DNA from 4 places in the Vibrio sp. R12-SG2-ISO1 genome. Region 2 is predicted to be linked to each of the others. Evidence: predicted binding sites of a transcription regulator. Region 2 holds the regulator's gene; each other region holds the start of a gene.
The links. Region 2 encodes PurR, which represses purine synthesis genes. Its sites were predicted from a motif close to TNANGNAAACGTTTNCNTNA; they were not measured.
Positions count from the first base shown of each region.

Region 1: the regulator PurR is predicted to act here: its motif matches at 2,202-2,221, upstream of AC6R10_RS16745 (NCS2 family permease).
Region 3: the regulator PurR is predicted to act here: its motif matches at 1,912-1,931, upstream of purE (5-(carboxyamino)imidazole ribonucleotide mutase).
Region 4: the regulator PurR is predicted to act here: its motif matches at 2,931-2,950, upstream of AC6R10_RS12240 (phosphoribosylaminoimidazolesuccinocarboxamide synthase).

Region 1 is NZ_JCBDGO010000023.1:7,152-12,098, forward strand. Features, by position in the region: gene AC6R10_RS16740 (YicC/YloC family endoribonuclease) at 1-448, shown strand, start outside; gene AC6R10_RS16745 (NCS2 family permease) at 768-2,138, opposite strand; gene gmk (guanylate kinase) at 2,438-3,058, shown strand; gene rpoZ (DNA-directed RNA polymerase subunit omega) at 3,135-3,407, shown strand; gene spoT (bifunctional GTP diphosphokinase/guanosine-3',5'-bis pyrophosphate 3'-pyrophosphohydrolase) at 3,443-4,947, shown strand, end outside.
Region 2 is NZ_JCBDGO010000001.1:388,276-393,222, reverse strand. Features, by position in the region: gene AC6R10_RS01730 (putative signal transducing protein) at 1-137, opposite strand, end outside; gene AC6R10_RS01725 (TVP38/TMEM64 family protein) at 134-826, opposite strand; gene AC6R10_RS01720 (TfoX/Sxy family DNA transformation protein) at 1,032-1,625, opposite strand; cyclic di-GMP riboswitch class I at 1,830-1,938, opposite strand; gene purR (HTH-type transcriptional repressor PurR) at 2,114-3,118, opposite strand; gene torD (molecular chaperone TorD) at 3,357-4,064, opposite strand; gene torR (two-component system response regulator TorR) at 4,303-4,947, shown strand, end outside.
Region 3 is NZ_JCBDGO010000027.1:2,569-7,515, forward strand. Features, by position in the region: gene aroE (shikimate dehydrogenase) at 1-784, opposite strand, end outside; gene hemF (oxygen-dependent coproporphyrinogen oxidase) at 875-1,792, opposite strand; gene purE (5-(carboxyamino)imidazole ribonucleotide mutase) at 2,035-2,520, shown strand; gene AC6R10_RS17625 (5-(carboxyamino)imidazole ribonucleotide synthase) at 2,524-3,657, shown strand; gene AC6R10_RS17630 (DNA topoisomerase family protein) at 3,831-4,412, opposite strand; gene AC6R10_RS17635 (DUF494 family protein) at 4,440-4,919, opposite strand; gene dprA (DNA-processing protein DprA) at 4,922-4,947, opposite strand, start outside.
Region 4 is NZ_JCBDGO010000017.1:65,073-70,019, forward strand. Features, by position in the region: gene AC6R10_RS12235 (methyl-accepting chemotaxis protein) at 1-1,634, shown strand, start outside; gene AC6R10_RS12240 (phosphoribosylaminoimidazolesuccinocarboxamide synthase) at 1,731-2,834, opposite strand; gene AC6R10_RS12245 (SulA-like leucine-rich domain-containing protein) at 3,052-3,447, opposite strand; gene AC6R10_RS12250 (glycerophosphodiester phosphodiesterase) at 3,705-4,406, opposite strand; gene AC6R10_RS12255 (lactate/malate family dehydrogenase) at 4,653-4,947, shown strand, end outside.

The sequences.
Region 1 (4,947 bases), on a different contig from region 2:
TGATTTCATTGACGCTCGCGGCCGCGAAGGCGACAACATGAAAGCGCTCATCACCCAGCGCCTAGACGCCATCTCACAAGAAGTGACTCGCGTGCGCGCTCGCATGCCCGAGATCCTTGAGTGGCAACGTGAGCGTCTGTTCGCCAAATTTGAAGACGCCAAAGTGGAGCTCGACCCTTCCCGCGTTGAGCAAGAGCTTATCCTCCTCGCGCAAAAATCCGATGTGGCTGAAGAGCTCGATCGCCTCGACTCTCACGTCAAAGAGACCAACAACATCCTCAAAAAAGGCGGCGCCTGCGGCCGACGCCTCGACTTTATGATGCAAGAGTTCAACCGCGAGTCAAACACGCTTGCCTCGAAGTCGATCAGCGCCGACATCACCGCATCCGGGGTCGAGTTGAAAGTGTTGATTGAGCAGATGAGAGAGCAGATTCAGAACATCGAATAGTCTCTTTTAGATGACTAACTGTGCAAAGCCCCTGTTTACTTTATAAGTCGATAGGGGCTTTTCATTTTTCCACCAACATCCTCTGACTTCACCCAACAGCCCCACCACTGCTCTGACCTTTCAATAAAATTAGACTATCCCCTCCAGCCTAACCTTTTGATTTATTTTGGAACGCACTCTCTTAGCACTCATTAATGACAATAAACTAAACTATTAAGTCACTTGCCCTAAGGTAATGGGATGTCAAAAGGGCGGCCTTGATGCCGCCCTTGTTGTGTCTGCAATAGCAATAATGGCGATGGCAGCCATATGTCCGCGATTATAAAAGCACCAAATACGCCATAAATAGCCCAGACAGCACATAAATGACAGGGTGAACCTGCTTAGCTTTGCCTGCTACCACCATGCTAAAGGCGTAGCTGATAAAGCCCATCGCCATGCCGTTGGCCGGTGAGAAGCTCAGTACGGTGAACATGATGGTGAAAAACGCCGCGATGCGAGACTCTTTTTGCTCCCAACGGATTTGGCCAAGGCGACCAATCATGTAGATGCCGACCACCACCATCGCCGGTGCGACCATGGCCGCGGAGAAGATGGAAAAGAGCGGGTATAGGAACAGCGACACCAAGAAGAGCCCCGCGACCACCACCGCAGCGAGACCGGTTTTCGCGCCTTGTGCAGAGGCAATGCCCGATTCTGAGAAGGCGGTAACTGAAGTCGTACCCAGCACAGAGCCAATCACGGTGCCGCCTGCGTCCGCAACCAGCGCCGAGCGCGCATTTGGCACTTTGCCATCTTTGTCGATGATGCCCGCATCTCGGCCGACGCCGACAATGGTGCTGAGGCCATCAAAGAAATCGACAATCAAGAAAATCACCACAATAAACAGCAGATCAAACAGCTTGTCGGCCGCCAGCCCTGAGAAATTAAAGATGGCGCCAACGCTGCCCGACAGGCTTGGTGGCGCGGCCACTAGGCTCTCTGGGATGGGGGCGTTTTGCGTCCCTAGCATCCAGTCGGCCACAACGGTCAACACAATCGCCGATACAAACGAGATAAAGGTCGCCAGCTTGATGTCACGAATCATGCAGCCGAGCGCGATAAAGATACTGATGTAGGCAATGATGACTTGCGGGTCATTGATTTTGCCCATGCTGACCAAGATGATCGGGTTCGAGACGATGATGCCGGCGTTTTTCAGGCCCAAAAAGGCGATAAACAGACCAAGCGATACGGTGATCGCCAGTTTGAGATCTTCTGGAATAGACTCAATCATCGCCTTGCGAATATTAGTCATCGACAAAATCAGGTAGAGCACACCAGAGAAGAAGATTCCCAGCAGCGCCTCGTGCCACACCAACGCCACCGAGCCGCTCAGCAGCATGCCTTTGAAGAAGCCGTTCATGCTCATGCCTGGCGCCAGCATGACTGGGTAGTTACCAAACACGCCCATGATCAGCGTGGCTGCCGCCGCCGCCAGTGCTGTGGCGGTAAAAATCGCGCCGCGATCCATGCCTGGGATGTCACCCAAAATCGCGGGGTTAACCGCCAAGATGTAACTCATCGCCAAAAAAGTAATAAACCCGGCGTACAGCTCCGTGCCTAGGGTCGATTTTCGCGCAGAGATATGAAAAGTGGATTCAAGCCACCCAGCGTTGGCTGAGCGTGGAAGTGCAGTGTCAGAACTCACAATACAACCTATCGTTAGATAAATAAGAGGGCCATAGCCCATCGCCAGCAGCAATGCCTGCAACGAGCCAAACGTTTGCGCGAATTGTAATGAGATGGGGTGAAATTTCAACCGATTTTGATGCGCATCACATTTTTCATCCGATCTAGTCACTTAGTCTGATCCATGCTACTCTTCGCCTCCCTTTTTCTGGCCGAATTTTCGCCACCGAGGTTGAGAGAAATCGCGCTCTTGACTGACGTTATGCCCGCGGTCAGTGCTATCTTTAATACATCGAATCTTATGGTGGACGTAACCTTATGGCCAAAGGCACCCTATACATTGTTTCTGCGCCCAGCGGCGCGGGTAAATCGAGCTTGATTTCAGCCATGCTGGAAACTAACCCTACCTACGCAATGAAAGTGTCCGTGTCGCACACGACACGTGGCATGCGCCCGGGTGAGCAAGATGGCGTGCACTACCACTTTGTGCAAAAAGAGCAGTTTGAAGCGCTGATCGAACAAGGTGCGTTTTTGGAATACGCGGAAGTGTTTGGCAACTACTACGGCACCTCTCGCCCGTGGATTGAGCAAAACCTCGATAAAGGCATCGACGTCTTCCTCGACATTGACTGGCAAGGCGCACGCCAAATTCGTGAGCAAATGCCACAAGCCAAGAGCTTGTTCATCCTGCCGCCGTCAAACGGTGAGTTGGAACGCCGCCTGAACGCGCGCGGCCAAGACAGTGAAGCGGTGATCGCAAAACGCATGGCGGAAGCGAAATCGGAAATTTCTCACTACAACGAATACGACTACGTGATCATCAATGATGATTTCGATAACGCGCTGATGGACTTTAAAGCCATCATTCGCGCCGAACGCCTCAAGCAAGATAAGCAAGCCCTCAAGTACAAAGGCATGCTGGATGCGTTGTTGAAATAAGAATCTAGACTATCCGCTACGATATCTTGTATAATTTCTCGTCATACAAAATTTTAGTTAACTATTTGGAGTCCTTATGGCACGCGTAACTGTTCAAGACGCTGTTGAAAAAGTTGGCAACCGTTTCGACCTAGTTCTCATTGCGGCTCGCCGCGCTCGTCAAATGCAAACTGGCGGCAAAGATGCACTAGTGCCAGAAGAGAACGATAAGCCGACGGTTATCGCCCTGCGCGAAATCGAAGAAAGCCTTATCACAAAAGAGATCCTGGATGCGCGTGAGCGTCAAGAGCAGCAAGAGCAAGAAGCCGCTGAACTTGCCGCTGTTAGCAGCATTGCTCACGGTCGATAATCCTCTTCATCACCACTATCTGCCGGGCCTAAAATTTGTATCTATTCGATAGCCTCAAAGACGTTGCCCAAGAATACCTAACAGAGCCTCAAATTGAGGCTCTGCGTCAATCTTATGTGGTAGCGAAAGATGCCCATGAAGGGCAAACCCGCTCAAGCGGGGAACCATACATCATCCACCCTGTTGCTGTTGCTCGTATCTTGGCGGAAATGCGCCTTGATATTGAAACCCTCCAAGCCGCGCTTTTGCACGATGTCATCGAAGATTGTGATGTCACCAAAGAGCAACTTGAAGAGAAGTTTGGCAACACCGTTGCAGAGCTGGTCGATGGCGTCTCTAAGCTGGATAAGCTCAAGTTTCGTGATCGCAAGGAAGCTCAGGCTGAGAACTTTCGTAAGATGGTACTTGCGATGGTGCAAGACATCCGCGTCATTTTGATCAAACTGGCAGACCGCACGCACAACATGCGCACGCTCGGCGCACTGCGCCCTGATAAAAAGCGTCGCATCGCGCGCGAAACCCTCGAAATCTATTCACCCTTAGCGCATCGCTTGGGTATCCATAATATTAAAACCGAACTGGAAGAGCTCGGTTTTGAAGCGCTCTACCCCAACCGCTATCGCGTGTTAAAAGAGGTCGTCAAGGCCGCTCGCGGTAACCGTAAAGAGATGATTCAACGCATCCACACCGAAATTGAAGGCCGACTGGAAGAAGTGGGTCTGTCTGCGCGTGTGGTGGGGCGCGAGAAAAACCTCTTCTCCATCTACAACAAGATGAAGACCAAAGAGCAGCGCTTCCACACCATTATGGACATCTACGCGTTTCGTGTGGTGGTGGACACCGCTGACACCTGCTATCGCGTATTGGGCCAAGTGCACTCGCTCTACAAGCCTCGCCCGGGGCGTATGAAAGATTACATCGCGGTGCCTAAGGCGAACGGCTATCAGTCTTTGCATACCTCGATGGTCGGCCCACACGGCGTGCCTGTCGAAGTGCAAATTCGCACCGAAGATATGGATCAGATGGCGGACAAAGGGGTCGCGGCGCACTGGTCTTACAAAGGCAATGGCGAGCGTACCGGCACCACCGCGCAAGTCAAAGCGCAGCGCTGGATGCAGAGCCTGCTTGAGCTCCAACAAAGCGCGGGCAACTCGTTCGAATTTATTGAAAACGTCAAATCGGATCTCTTCCCAGATGAGATTTACGTCTTCACCCCGAAAGGGCGCATTGTGGAGCTGCCTGTCGGCGCCACTGCGGTCGATTTTGCGTATGCCGTGCATACCGATGTCGGCAACACCTGTGTCGGCGCGCGCGTCGATCGCAACCCTTACCCTCTCAGCAAAGCGCTGAAAAACGGCCAGACGATTGAGATCATCAGCGCACCGGGCGCCCGTCCGAATGCAGCGTGGCTCAACTACGTCGTGACCTCACGTGCGCGCACCAAGATTCGTCAAGTGCTGAAAACCATGCGCCGTGAAGAGTCGATTACCCTTGGCCGCCGATTGCTCAATCACGCCTTAGGTGATTTGTCGGTTTCCGA
Region 2 (4,947 bases):
GCCTCTTCGCCAAACGGAATCTCTCCTTGCAAGCCGAACAAACCTTCACCTCTCACCTCACAGGCTATTCCTTCGCTGCGCAGCATTTCACACACGATGTGTGCTTGTGGTGGTGTCGTGGCAATAAAAATTTTCAAGACGCTTGCCCATTGGATTGCGGTGTCGCTTTGAGCTTGGCCATTACCCATTTGGCAATGATTGGGAATACCCCGAGCAACGCAAAAGAGGCGAGTACTGTTGGGGAGACGATGCCTGACAAACTGTCGATTTGCGCTAGCTGAGTCCCGGCGTTGAGGTAGACGGCCGTGCCCGGCAACATACCCAGTTGACTAACCAGATAGAAGCGCGCGATGGTGATGGGCGTAAGACCCATCAAGAGGTTGATCAAAAAGAAAGGGAACACCGGTATAAGGCGCAGTGAGAAGAGATAAAACGCACCATCTTTTTCGACCCCTTGGTTAATTGTCGCGAGCTTATCGCCAAACTTGCTTTGTACCCACTCTTTGAGTAAAAAGCGGCTGCTTAAAAACGCCAAGGTGGCACCTATCGTACTGGCAAAAGAAACGAGCAATAAACTGGTCCAAAAGCCAAACAGCGCAGCGCCAAGCAAGGTGACGACGGCTGCTCCAGGGATCGAGAAGGCGGTGATAGCGACATAGGCGAAGAAGTAACTCAGCGCGGCTAGGGCAAAGTGGGTGTCAATGATTTCAGCCAGCGCTTGCTGCTGAGCTTTGGCGTTATCAAGTGTCAGGTATTGACCAAAGTTTGCGCCTAAAAACACAATCAGAGCGAGCAAACCAATACCTAAAAGCAGTTTCTTGTTCATATGGATCCCTTTGAAAACATCATCATTGATCATTGTTAGATATGAACCAAAAAGCCAGTAAAAAATTTCGCCCTAAGGGGAAAACACGTTGAATTCTATGACTAAGGAATGGAAACGCTGAAAAAGCATCGGCTAAAAACGTCTCAAGCCAGCGGTGTTCGGCTGGCTTGAGAAGGGTATTGGAATTAATGAGCGCTATCGCTGACTAGCTTTGCAGCTGATTCAGGAGCTCGTCGCGTCTTGCTTGAGGGACCACAGACCAGTGCGTGCCTTTAATTGCCCCCTCAAGTGCCCACAGCAGGTCGATGCTGACGTCGGCAGAGTGTGTGGAACGAATCGCTTTATACGCTTCCACTGCGCCCGTCTGCTCCAAACGGGAGACACTGTCGATACCCGCTTTCTTGAGCATTCGCTCGGTCGCTAGACGCAAGTTCGGCAGATCTTTCAGGCGCGTTGGTTTGGCGTTGGTTTGACGCTGCTTGTCTTTGTTGGCCGCCTCTAGTGCAGTGTTTGCCATCGCAATAGTCTGAGCGACATCCTGATCCCAGTCATGGCCAAGGGCGTAGTATTTGGTGACCACAGGGAAACCACGCTTTTTATACACGTATGGCTCGAGTCCCTGAGCATTAAACTGTTGGGCCAACGAGTCGTCGGCGCGTATGTGAAGTTTGTCATTTACCACGAGGGCAAACATGGTGTCATCAGCGAAGATTCCGAATCCACCAAACATTGAGCGAGACTTGATCTTGCCCAATGGTTCAAACAATCGCATTGAGTCTTTTAAAATTGGTTTATCCATGCTGTTATTCTCGGTGTATTACAATACGCCACCAAATTCAGGTCCGAGAGATTAGCAAAAATATGCAGGTTTTGTGTCAGTAGGGTGTCATTCTGGCTCATAAAAGAATAATCCTACTCACGGTGTGAGCGCATAATGCGCGCGCAACGTTTAACTCATTGTATTCTTTGCTTTTGATAAAGAATTACGAAGTGCACATTTGCCATCGGCAACCCCGCTACCAAGCAGTCATCAACGTTGAAATAGTTGAGTGGCTGCAACAGGCCGGAAGCTTTGCGTCCCATCCTTTCGAAATGGTTTGCCCTGTTCGTGGCATTCGTCGAACATAATAAGCATAAATAATTTATGGGCTAAACATCACGTTTTGATGGGTTAAATGTGATCTTAGTTCATAAAATAGAGGGGTGTTACCGAGAGAATAAAGCCCAGCGGATGAGAAGTATTCTCGCTGGGCTAGTCGATGTGATGTGCTGAACTTGTTCGTTGGTCTATTTCACCGTCGCCACGGTATCGCGCTCGACGATTTCTGGGTGCATTTCAAAAATACGTTTTTCATGCTCTTTGTCTTTAATACGTTCGAGCAAAATCTCAAATGCGTTTTTACCCACACGGCGCTTCGGCTGGTGAACCGTCGTTAGCGGTGGTGAAAAGTACTCGGCTAGCTCAATGTTGTCATAACCAATGACCGACATGTCTTCTGGAATACGAATGCCTTTTTGCTGTAAACGGCTCATCAAACCGAGCGCCATCGTATCGTTGAAACAGAATACTGCGGTTGGCTTTTCGTCCATGGCGACGATTTTGTCCGCGGCAAGCACGGCGGTATCGCACTCAAAGTTACCTTCTAAGATCCAATCTTCGTTGACGCTCAAACCCGACTCGTTCATTGCGCGCTTAAAGCCTTGGATGCGCTCTTGGCAGGCCGCTTTTTCAAAATGCCCACTCAAGCAAGCAATGCGCTTGTGGCCGTGATCAATCAGGTATTTTGTTGCGAGGTAGCCGCCTTCTTCCGAGTTGTCGATGATTTTATCGGCTTGTGAGCTTTCCGGGCCCCAATCCATCACCACCTTAGGGATGTCTTTATGACGGTCAAGCATTTCGCTCAACTCTTCGGTCAAATCTGAACACATCACTAAGATGCCATCGACGCGCTTTTCCGCCAGCATGCGAATGTAGTCACGTTGTTTCTCGTAGATGCCGCCAGTGTTACACAAGATCAAGGTGTAGCCTTGACGGTAGCAGTAGCTCTCAACCCCGTCGATCACTTCCGAGAAGAAAAGGTTGGTCGATTGAGTAACCAGCATGCCTATTGTGCGTGTCGAGTTACATTTCAGGCTGCGTGCAACGGCACTTGGGGCATAGTTCAACTCTTGAACCGCTTCCATCACTTTTTCTTGCGTGGCTTCAGCGACAAAGCGTGTTTTGTTGATCACATGGGATACAGTGGTGGTCGAGACACCCGCTAAGCGAGCGACGTCTTTAATCGTGGCCATATGGTTTTGTCCTGTCGATGACTGCCTACTATTCTATGAAAAGTTAAGTCTATAAAAGTAAAGTCTATACAAAGTTTAGAGTATGTAGACAGAAAGTATCAGAAACACAAAAACCGCCCTCAAAAAGCGGTTTGTATTTATTAGTTTTATCGTTTGCGAACCGGATTGTAGTCCGCAACGTCGATTTGGGCAAATAAAAAACCCGCCTTTGGGATCTCGCCACACCTTTTGTATGGGCTTAATCGCTATCGCCTTGCAGGTAGGCTTTATCCAATTGAATGAACGCGCACAATAGCGACGACAGCGCCGCATAGAAGCCGAATGTGTCGAGGCGCTGGCAGCGCTCGGCAAACCTCTCAATCCAAGGGAGTAGATGCTGCTCAATAAAATCGGCTTGCTCTTGGTAGGCGAGATGCGTGTCGCCTGCCGTCTGCTCTGCTGCATGAGCGCCGCGCACAATCAGGTTACCTAAAAAATCCAACTCTATCGCGAGATGATCAGAAGGTTCATTGAGCCCTGAATGCACGGCCACGCCATGTTGTTGGAGCAGAGTGTCCATCTGTTTGGCGGGCTCCCCATTGAGCAGTCCGGATTCATCTAAGTAGACAGAGGCGTAAGGCAACGCGCTGTCTCGGTCGGATTTTAAAAACAGGTCGCAATAGTCGGCTGATAGTTCCAACTGAGCATCTGGCCTGTCTTGCAATCGGTTCAATGTATCGATGAGCCTGTCTGCGGCTACGTTAAGCTCAGGGGTTTGTGCAAGTCCCGTCAGAAAGGTACGTGTGTCCACCGAATGATATTGGGCCAGCTCTTGCTCTGAGAGCTCTTTGGCAAACACGCTCGAAAACCACCAGTAGAGCTCGGCGCGTTGCTCATCAAAGGCGCGCTGCTCTTTTTCGGCGGGAGATAAAGGGTCGGAAATCTGGGCGTTAGGTGTCTCTGGCATGATGGGCTCTCAACTGAATCAGATGCCGTTAAGTCTAACGGATAAAAATGAACAGCGGTCAACCTGATTATGAGAAGAAATGGTCAAATATGGCAATTTGTGAACAGGGCAGCAAAGCTTGCTTTGCATCAATGAATCGCCAACTTTTCACCTCCCAAAGAGGACAAAGATGGAGTTGTGACTAATTATGAATAGAATAAAGCCATTGAATCAGTGTGTGAATAAGTGAGTAGAGCCGATGAGCTACCACATTTTGGTTGTTGAAGATGATGAAGTGACTCGCCGTAAATTGGCGGGCTACTTTCAAACCGAAGGGTATCAGGTGAGCCAAGCTGAGAATGGCGCGCAGATGCGCGACGTACTCAGTAGCAGTCGGGTCGATTTGGTGATGCTGGATATCAATCTGCCCAGCGAAGATGGCTTGATGCTGACGCGTGAACTACGCAGTCAATCGGACATCGGTATTATCTTGGTGACCGGGCGTACCGACAGCATTGATAAGATTGTTGGTTTAGAAATGGGCGCGGACGATTATGTCACCAAGCCATTTGAGCTTAGGGAACTGCTCGTCAGAGTCAAGAACCTCTTGTGGCGCATCGCACTGGCTGCGGGAGCGCAAAACGCGGGCAGCGATCAGCAAGACGGCGTGGTCCGCTTTGCTGAATGGACGTTCGATATTCAGCGCCGCGCTTTGAGCCGAGGGGATGAACCGGTCAAACTGACTAAAGCAGAGTATGAGCTTTTGGTGGCGCTCTCCTCTCACCCTAACCAAGTGCTCAGTCGGGAACGCATTCTTAATATGATCAGTCATCGTGTGGACGCACCCAATGATCGCACTATCGATGTCCTGATTCGACGCATGAGAGCGAAGATGGAGGTGGAT
Region 3 (4,947 bases), on a different contig from region 2:
CTGGGCGTAAACCTCGCCACAGCATAAAGCTTTCTGCCGCTTGGCCAACCAACATCCCTAAGCCATCATAGCTGACGGGCGCACCCGATTGTTCCGCCCAGGCATTAAAAGGCGTTTTACCTGCGCGGTAGACCATGTCATACACCACTTGGCAACCTTGAAAAATGGTCGGTGATACCGCTGGCAACTCACCACTCAATCCCGACGACGTTGAGTTAATGATGACATCAAAGCCAGTCTCGACCTCTTCCAGTGAGGCGGCTTGCACCACACCAAACTCAGCGAAAAGCTCTGCCAACTGTGATGCTTTGGCTTTGGTGCGATTGGCGATCACTATTGAATGCGGGTGCTGGTCGAGCAGCGGTTTGATCACGCCGCGCGCCGCGCCGCCTGCGCCAAGCAATAGTATTCTCGCCCCTTTCAGCACCACTTGCTGGGCAAGCAAATCTTGCACTAATCCTTCACCATCAGTGTTATCACCAATGATGTCTCCATCATCTAACTTCTTTAAGGTATTAACGGCACCGGCCAATTGCGCTCGCTCAGTCAGGCGGGTCGCAAACTGAAACGCCTCTTCTTTAAACGGTGCAGTGATGTTGCACCCCTTACCACCTGCGGCAAAGAACTCCGCTACCGCCGTTTTGAATGTGCCGATCTCAGGCTGCTGCGCTTGATAGGTTAACGCTTGGTTGGTCTGGCGAGCAAATAAGGTATGGATAAAAGGCGATTTACTTTGGCTAATGGGATTGCCAAACACCACATAGCGGTCAAGAGGTTGTGTCATGTCCTTACCTACACAAAAATAAACGGGTCAACGGTCATTGACCCTATCACTATCCCGGCCAGGATCAAGCGCTATGCCGAGATAAACATGTTACCAATCACGCGGTTTGAGGAAATCGCGATACAAAACCGCTTCAGGGCTGTCTGGCTCAATCTGATAATTGTACTCCCAGCGAGCCAGTGGCGGCATCGACATCAAAATCGACTCGGTTCGGCCACCACTTTGCAAACCAAACAAGGTTCCTCGGTCATAGACGAGATTAAATTCCACATAGCGACCACGGCGATAAAGCTGAAATTGACGCTCTCGGTCAGTGTAGGGGGTCTCTTTGCGGCGCTCAACAATCGGCAAATACGCCTGGGTATACCCTTCACCGACCGCTTTGATGTAATCAAAACACTTATCAAATGGCCACTCGTTGAGATCATCAAAAAATAGCCCACCGACGCCACGCGTTTCATCACGGTGCGGCAGATAGAAGTAATCATCACACCATTTTTTGTGCTTGGCATACACATCATGACCAAAAGGTTCACACACCTCTTTCGCACTGCCATGCCAGAACTGAGCATCTTCTTCAAATGGGTAGAAGGGGGTCAAATCGAACCCGCCGCCAAACCACCATATCGGCGCCTCGCCCTCTTTTTCGGCAATAAAAAAGCGCACGTTGGCATGGGAGGTGGGCACATAAGGGTTATTCGGATGCATCACCAACGACACGCCCATGGCTTCAAAGCGTCGCCCGGCGAGCTCTGGGCGATGGGCAGTGGCCGAGGCGGGCATCGCTTTGCCAGAGACATGAGAGAAGTTGACGCCGCCTTGCTCAAACACCGCGCCCGCTTTCATCACTCGGGTGCGACCACCGCCACCGAGCCGCTCTCCGGGTTCACGCTGCCAAGCATCTTCCACAAACAGCGCTTGGCCGTCGGCCTGCTCAAGCTGCTGACAAATGGTATCTTGCAGTGCCAACAAAAACTGCTTCACCGCCTGCTTATCTATTACTGACATTTTACTTCCTTGCAGGGTAGGCCCTGTTTCACCACGCAGTCACTGGCTGCGTCTTTTTGGGATGAGACTCAGTGTACAAAGAATCTGCGTCGAAGACTAATCACTGCGCGGTTCAAAGTGCGCGCAAACGTTTGCTTGCCAGGAAAAACGCCGTATAATGCGCACAAATTGACGATGTGGTTGTACTGGGTTTACGACACATCCTGTTTTTCATTCCACACAAAAGGTTGAAGGAGTTTGAGATGAAAGTCGGTATCATCATGGGTTCAAAATCAGATTGGCCAACAATGAAGCTCGCCGCGGAAATGCTGGATAGATTTGGTGTTGAATACGAAACTAAAGTCGTCTCTGCGCACCGCACTCCTCAATTATTGGCAGACTACGCCAACAGCGCGAAAGAGCGCGGTCTGAAAGTGATCATTGCTGGCGCTGGCGGCGCTGCGCACCTACCGGGCATGGCTGCGGCGTTCACAAGCTTACCTGTCTTGGGTGTTCCTGTTCAATCACGTGCCCTAAAAGGGATGGATTCGCTACTTTCTATCGTGCAAATGCCAAAAGGCATCGCGGTCGGTACACTGGCGATCGGCGAAGCGGGCGCAGCGAATGCGGGTATTTTGGCCGCGCAAATCATCGGTACCCACGATGAGACCGTGATGGAGAAAGTCGAAGCGTTTCGCCAAGAGCAAACCGAGACCGTCCTTGCTAACCCAAACCCAGCCGAGGACTAAACCATGCATGTGTTGGTGTTAGGTGCAGGCCAATTAGCACGAATGATGTCTCTTGCGGGCGCACCACTGAACATTGAGATCTCGGCGTACGATGTCGGCAGTGAAAACATTGTCCATCCTCTCACCCAACACGTGGTGGGCCACGGTCTTCGCAATGCCATTGAGAGTGCCGATGTGATCACGGCTGAGTTTGAACATATCCCACACGATATTTTGACCCTCTGCGAGCAAAGCGGGAAGTTTTACCCGTCAGCAGAAGCGATCAAAACCGGTGGCGATCGCCGTATTGAGAAGGCGCTATTAGACAAAGCGGGCGTTCGCAACGCCAACTACCATGTCATTGAGAGCCGGGAAGATTTTGATCGCGCGATCGAAAAAGTCGGCATTCCTATGGTGCTGAAAAGTGCCCTAGGTGGCTACGATGGTAAAGGCCAATGGCGATTGAAAGACGCCGCTCAAGCGGACAGCATTTGGCAAGAGATGGCACAATGCATCCAAGCCAGTGAGACACAAGCGATTGTGGCGGAAGAGTTTGTCCCGTTTGGCCGAGAAGTTTCCTTGGTGGGCGCACGAGCCAAAGACGGCTCGGTCGCTGTTTACCCGCTGACTGAGAACGTCCACACCCAAGGGGTGCTGAGCCTATCGACCGCCATTTCTGACCCTGAGCTGCAAGACCAAGCGCAGGCGATGTTTAGCGCTGTAGCCGAGAGTCTCGACTACGTGGGCGTGCTTGCCCTTGAGTTTTTCGATGTCGATGGCACCCTGCTCGTGAATGAGATTGCACCGCGCGTGCACAACTCCGGCCACTGGACGCAGCAAGGCGCAGAGACCTGTCAGTTTGAAAACCACCTAAGAGCCGTGTGTGGCTTACCGCTTGGCAGCACCAAACTGGTTCGTGAAACGGCGATGATCAACATCCTTGGCGAAGACACACTGCCACAAGCGTTGCTGGCCATTGAAGGGTGCCATATCCATTGGTACGGCAAAGAGAAGCGTGCAGGACGCAAGATGGGTCATATCAATGTCTGCGGCGACTACAGTGGTGAGCTGCAACGAAAGTTGTGTGAACTGGCCACCCTGCTCGACAGTGATGCCTTCCCTGCGGTGCATGAGTTTGCTCAAAACTTCGAATCGTAATCGAATCAAATGAGTGTCGACTCTACGAACACTGGATTGAAAAAGGCGCTCATGGCGCCTTTTTTGTCTTTGATGACATTGTATTTGCGGAAACGCTCGGCCGATCCGATGTCGCCTTACCACGGTATAGTCTTAAGCCACGATATAGTCTTAAATAGGCACTCGCCCAAAAATTAAGACTGAATGGCCTGACAACGGCGAGCCGCACACTGCAACTGTTGGCCTTTCGCGCTGTGTTTTTCCACCAGCAGTGGAAACCCACACACTTGGCACTCCCCACTGACGGGCGGCTGATTGACGGCAAACTTGCATTTCGGGTAGCGGTCACATGCATAAAACAGCTTACCAAAGCGAGATTTACGCTCGGTCAGCTGACCTTGATGGCATTCAGGGCAGGCGATGGCGACGTTGTCCTCACTCGGCTCTGCGGGGGCATCGATCGACTCAATGTGGTGACACTCAGGGTAATGACTGCAACCGACAAACATCCCATAGCGACCTTGGCGCAGCACCAACTCATGACCACACTCAGGACATGGCACACCTAACTCTTTAACGATGTGGCCATCATTTTGATGCAAAGGTTTGATGTAATCGCATTGCGGGTACAAGGTGCACCCCAAGAAAGGACCATGTTTGCCATGGCGCAGCGACAGCTCCCCCGCCAAGCCTTGAGCTTGGCATTTCGGGCACGCCTGATGTTCTAAGGCGTGCTCGTGGGCAGAAAACAACTGATGGTCGATTTTTTTACTCATATCACTTAGGGTCGCAAAGCGACGGTATCAGTGCAAGATACCCTGCTCTTTGGTGTAAAGAAGCTCTTCCATAAGCGTGTATTCATTTTCATTGCCCGGTACATTAAACAGCACCATTAGGACAATCCACTTGAGGTCATCAAGCTCAAACTCATCGGTTTCGAGCCCCATCACTCGGTCAATGACCATCTCACGTGTTTCCGCCGTCAAAACGCTCACTTGCTCTAAAAACATTAAAAAGCCACGACACTCAAGGCTGAGGCGGTCGCACTCTTTGGCGGTATAGATACGCGTAGACGGAGACGAGGTACTGACAGAGATCGCCGAGTGCGCTTCCGTTTGCTGGAGCGCCGCCAACTCTTCTAACCAGACCAGGGCCTTATATATGTCTTTCTGATGAAAACCAGCGCGAAGTAACTCTTCTTCTAGCTCATCTTGGTCGACCTGTAACTCTGCATCGCTATGGATGTAGGTCTCAAACAGATACATCAAAATATCCATCATCATAGCTAGCCCCTCCCCTTTAAAATGTAGC
Region 4 (4,947 bases), on a different contig from region 2:
AAGCACGCAATGCTGGTGGCTTCGACGACATTTTCTACGGCACACCGAAGGGAGAGATGTTCCGCTCTCACCCTGAGCGGAATCGTGCCGACTACGACCCGCGAGTCAGACCTTGGTATATCGATGCCAAGAATGCAGGACGCCAGATGATCACTACGGCTTACCAAGATGCAATCACTAATGCGTTGCTCGTGACGATCGCTCAACCGATTACGCAGGGTACGCAGCTACTTGGTGTGGTTGGGGCCGATGTGTTGATTGATCAGCTGATTAACGACGTCATCAACCTCAATGTAGGCAAAAATGCGCACGCGATGTTGATTGATACACAAGATGGTAACTTCCTCGCTCATCCTGATAAAAACTTGCTGCTCAAACCGGTCAGTCAGTTGTTCGACCGATTATCTTTGCGAGACATCAAACAGGCAGCAGACAACGGATCGATACATCGTTTACATCAAGGCAATCAAGAGAAGCTGTACTATTTCAAATCCGTTGCCCACACCCCTTGGATTTTCGCCATTGAAATGGATGTGACGACAGAAGAAGCGGCGCTCAATCAGCTGATGATCAAGCTGGTGGTGACGTCACTGGTGATCACGGCAGTGGTCATCGCACTGGTCTCTTGGTTGGTGAGCTTCTTATTTCGCGATTTAGTGCGCGTGTCGACCGCCTTGGAAGCCATTGCGTCAGGCGAAGGGGATTTAACTCAGCGTCTAGAGCCAAGAAGTGACGATGAAGTGGGTCAACTGGCGGCAAACTTTAATACGTTTGTTGGCAATATGCATGCGATGGTATCGAAGCTGAGCCTTGTGTCTGCCTCATTGTCTGAGCAATCGAAAAGCACAGCACGAAATGCCGCGCAGAGAAGTGAACGAATTCGTTTACAGCAAGATGAGATCAACATGGTCGCCACTGCCATCAATGAGATGGCGGCCGCGACGCAAGAAATTGCCGGCAACGCGGACCACACAGCGCAGAACTCAACCCAAGCGGTATCAGCCTGTATGCAAGGTGGTAAACAAGTGGTGCAAACGCAAAGCTCGATTCAGAACCTGGCTAATGAAGTTCAAGTGGCGACAAAGGTCATTCAAGAGCTTGAAGTCCATGGCAACAGCATCAATACCATTCTTTCGACGATTCAAGACATCGCAGAGCAGACAAACTTGCTCGCCTTGAATGCGGCCATTGAAGCCGCTCGCGCTGGTGAGCAGGGTCGTGGGTTCGCGGTCGTTGCCGATGAAGTGCGCGTGCTTAGCCAACGTACCCACTCATCGACCAAAGAGATCCAACACATGATTGAGACACTACAAGGCACAACGCTAAAAGCGGTGGGCATCATGCGTGATAGTGGACAATTAGCGGGAACCAGTGTTGAAGACGCGGATTTGGCGGCACACAGCCTCACTGATATTCAACATGCGGTCGAGCGTATTAGCGATATGGCGACTCAGATCGCCTCAGCGGCAGAAGAGCAAGCCTCGGTGACGTCAGAAATCACGCGTAATACGGTTGGTATTCGTGATGTCTCCAATGAATTAGCCGATGAAGCGCATGACGCTGCGGCTCAAGCGAGACAGCTTTCCGAGCTCTCACTTCAGCTTGAACAAGAGATAAAGCGCTTTAAGCTCTAAGCGATGAGATGAAAAGCCACTAAGTAGAGATATCATTGTTAAGATAAAACAACGCCCAGCTAAGCTGGGCGTTGTCGTTTCAGTCGAACAGGCCACTTAGTCAATGAGACCGTAGTCTGCGGCAAGAATATCGATGATCTCTTGCTTCGGATTAACGCTGAGCGTAATCGCTTTGCCGGTGATCTTTTCTGCGATACCTGTGTAGGTCTTTGAGATGTCCATCAACGCAGAGAGAGGAAGGGCATTGTCACGAGCAAGGGCTTCACGCTCAGGCATGCGATCTTTATTAAGCAAGATGTCTGGGTCAGGGAAGTGGTTCAGCAAGAACTGGCGGAACCCTTCTTTTGAGTTCTCGACAATATTGCCGGCTTGGTATTGTGCTTCATCCCAAATACGTGAAGAGTCCGGTGTCCCCACTTCATCCATGTAGATGAGTTTTTCCTGACCCGCCGCGTCGGTGACGTAACCAAACTCAAATTTGGTATCAACAAAGATTTGACCGACTTTCGCTAGCGCAGAGCTAATGACGCCAAAGCCTTCACTGAGTAGCTTCTCATAAAGCGCGATGTCGCTTTGCTTTGAGAAGTTAAACGCGGCAAAGTTCTCCTCAATGTTGCGGCGACTGATGTTGACGTCGTCCGCTTCTGGTACACCAGGGATGCCATGTAGAATGCCTTTAGTGGATGGCGTCATAAGTAGCTCTGGAAGCGCTTTGTCTTTCTCTAAGCCCTCAGGTAGTGTGATACCACAAAACTCGCGCTCACCTTTTTCGTAAGCACGCCACATTGAACCGGTGATGTATTGGCGGCAGATGGCTTCGATCATGATGGGCTTGGCTTTTTGCACGATCCAAACCAATGGGTGAGGAATGTCGAGAATGTGGCTGTCTGCGAGCCCATTGTCTTTAAACAATTGGAACCAGTGGTTTGAGATGGCGTTTAACGCCGCCCCTTTACCTGGCACGCCTTTTAGATTCCCTTCACCGTGCCAAATGCAGTCAAACGCGGAGATACGGTCACTGATCACCATAATTGCTAGTGGTGCGTCAGGCGACACGTCGTAACCTTTTTCTTCGATAAGGCGTCGGCTATCGGCTTCGGTTAGCCAATACACAGAGCGGACTTTACCACTGTGAACCGGTTTATCAGTGCGGATGGGAAGATCGTCATTAACGGCGAGAACTTGTTCTGCGAGACTCATTTAGACATTCCTATAATTTGTCAAAAATGGTTGATAAGCCATGAAGGCTATTCATTTGCAGAGCATGATACCAGAACTTTTTCTCGGTTCCAGATAAAAAGCAAACGTTTGCTTGTTTTTAAGTTGAATGGGTTAGACCTTGGTTTCAAATCAAGAAACCGCGAAAAGAAACGCCTCTTATCACAACGATAAGAGGCGAAGGCAGTGAGGTTTCGATTTAGTGGTAGTGATGCATAGACGCATCAACAAAAAAGACTTCACAGTGGTGCTGCTTGGCCAGTTCTTTCAATAGTCGCTGTTCGATAAGAGAGAGCTCACAGGAGGCAACCACCGCACTGGCATTACCTGATTGAATCGCTTTGGTCACAATATCGACTTCCGACTGAGTTTGCGATGGCTTCATGTGGATGATTTGATTGCAACGCACTTGATGAGAGGACAGTTGGGCAAAATCTGGACGTGGGCATTGACCTGTAAATAGAATCCACTGTTTCTGCTGTGACAGATCAGCCAGTCGTTCAAGGCTGGTGTCATCCAAAGATAGAGGCTGGGTAGGCTGAGCCAACACATTAAACTTTGAGTAGCCCTGACGAGGTGTTTGAACTGAAATCATAATACTGTCCTTTTATACATGCTGTATGTGTATACAGTAGTTTTGTTGTGGTGAAGACGCAAGCATTTTTTGCACGCAGAATGAGCGAGTTAGGTAGGTTGATAAAAGAGGTTTGTTTTCTAACTATCTGATAAATAGTTAAATTATATTGGTTTGATAGGTTGAATGAGAGCTTTGAAAAGGTGCAGGAAATGTGATGGGTGACGCACTCTACTCAGCAGGAGGCCAAGTAGAGGCGAACAGGGTGAGAGGAGGTGCTAGAGAAAACGTTCTGGATAGTCGCTAAAAATACCATCCAATTGAGAAAGGTGTTTGAGTCGTTTCGGATTATTGATGGTGTAACACCACACTTCATACCCGGCATCTTGTAGCTTTGAAACGGTAGACTTGGTCGCCCATGTCGCGCCGATATTGCAGCCTGTCGCCTCCACCTCTTTGAGCAGTCGCCAATCCTTTCGCTTCAATCGCTCGGTAAGTAAAGCGCGTCGACACTGAGGAATTTGCTTCGCTAACTCGCGCATCACGTCATGGCTAAAACTCGACAAAATAATGCGCTCTAGCGGTATTGAGGTCGCATTGAGCGTAGAGGCCAATAGCGCGCATACCGATTGGGCGTCGTGGGTATCAACTTTCACTTCAATATTCAGCTTGATGTCGCTGGGTTCAATAAGTGTCAGTAGCTCTTCAAGGGTTAACAGGGTTTGTGGTGTCACTTGACCTTCATGGCGTGCCGCAAAGTTGAGTTGTTTGAGCGCACTGAGTGTCAAGGTGTCGACTCTGCCTGTACCATTCGAGCAACGGTCAACAGTATGGTCGTGACACACGACGAGATGCCCGTCTTTGCAAGGCTGCACATCGACTTCAACCCAAGTAAGGCCAAGATCTATCGCCGCTTGAATGCTGGCGGCGGTGTTTTCTGGATAGTGTCCTGCCACGCCGCGGTGGCCAATAATGAGCATATCTGATTCTCAACGGAGGGATTTGGTCTGAGAATACGCGTCATTGAGTGGATGTGGTAGTCATTTTGCTCTCTAAATTGTGCTCGCTCTTTCAACAGATTGCGATTAACTCTACTGGATTTTATGCTATGAGCGATATTTTTATCTAATATTTAATTTTTAGACAAAATTAAATTGGAAAAAAGAGGTTTCAGACGATTAGAATAAGCCCAGAGCACTAAATTTGATTGGAACAAGGAAGAGAGCATGAAGATCGGAGTGATCGGCGCTGGCGCAGTGGGTGTGGGTGTCTGTAATTATCTACTGACATTGGGCAGCATTAGTGAACTGGTGTTGTTGGATCAGAATCTAGCAAGGGCGGAGGGGGAAGCGTTCGATTTTCGCCATACTGCCGCGCTAACATTCACAAAAAATACCCACATTGTGCCGACCGATGACTATCTCAGTTTGATTGGCGCAGACATTGTCGTGATTACCGCAGGCGCGCAGATTAAGCAGGGGCAGACTCGAATTGATTTGGCAGAAATCAACGCCAAAATTG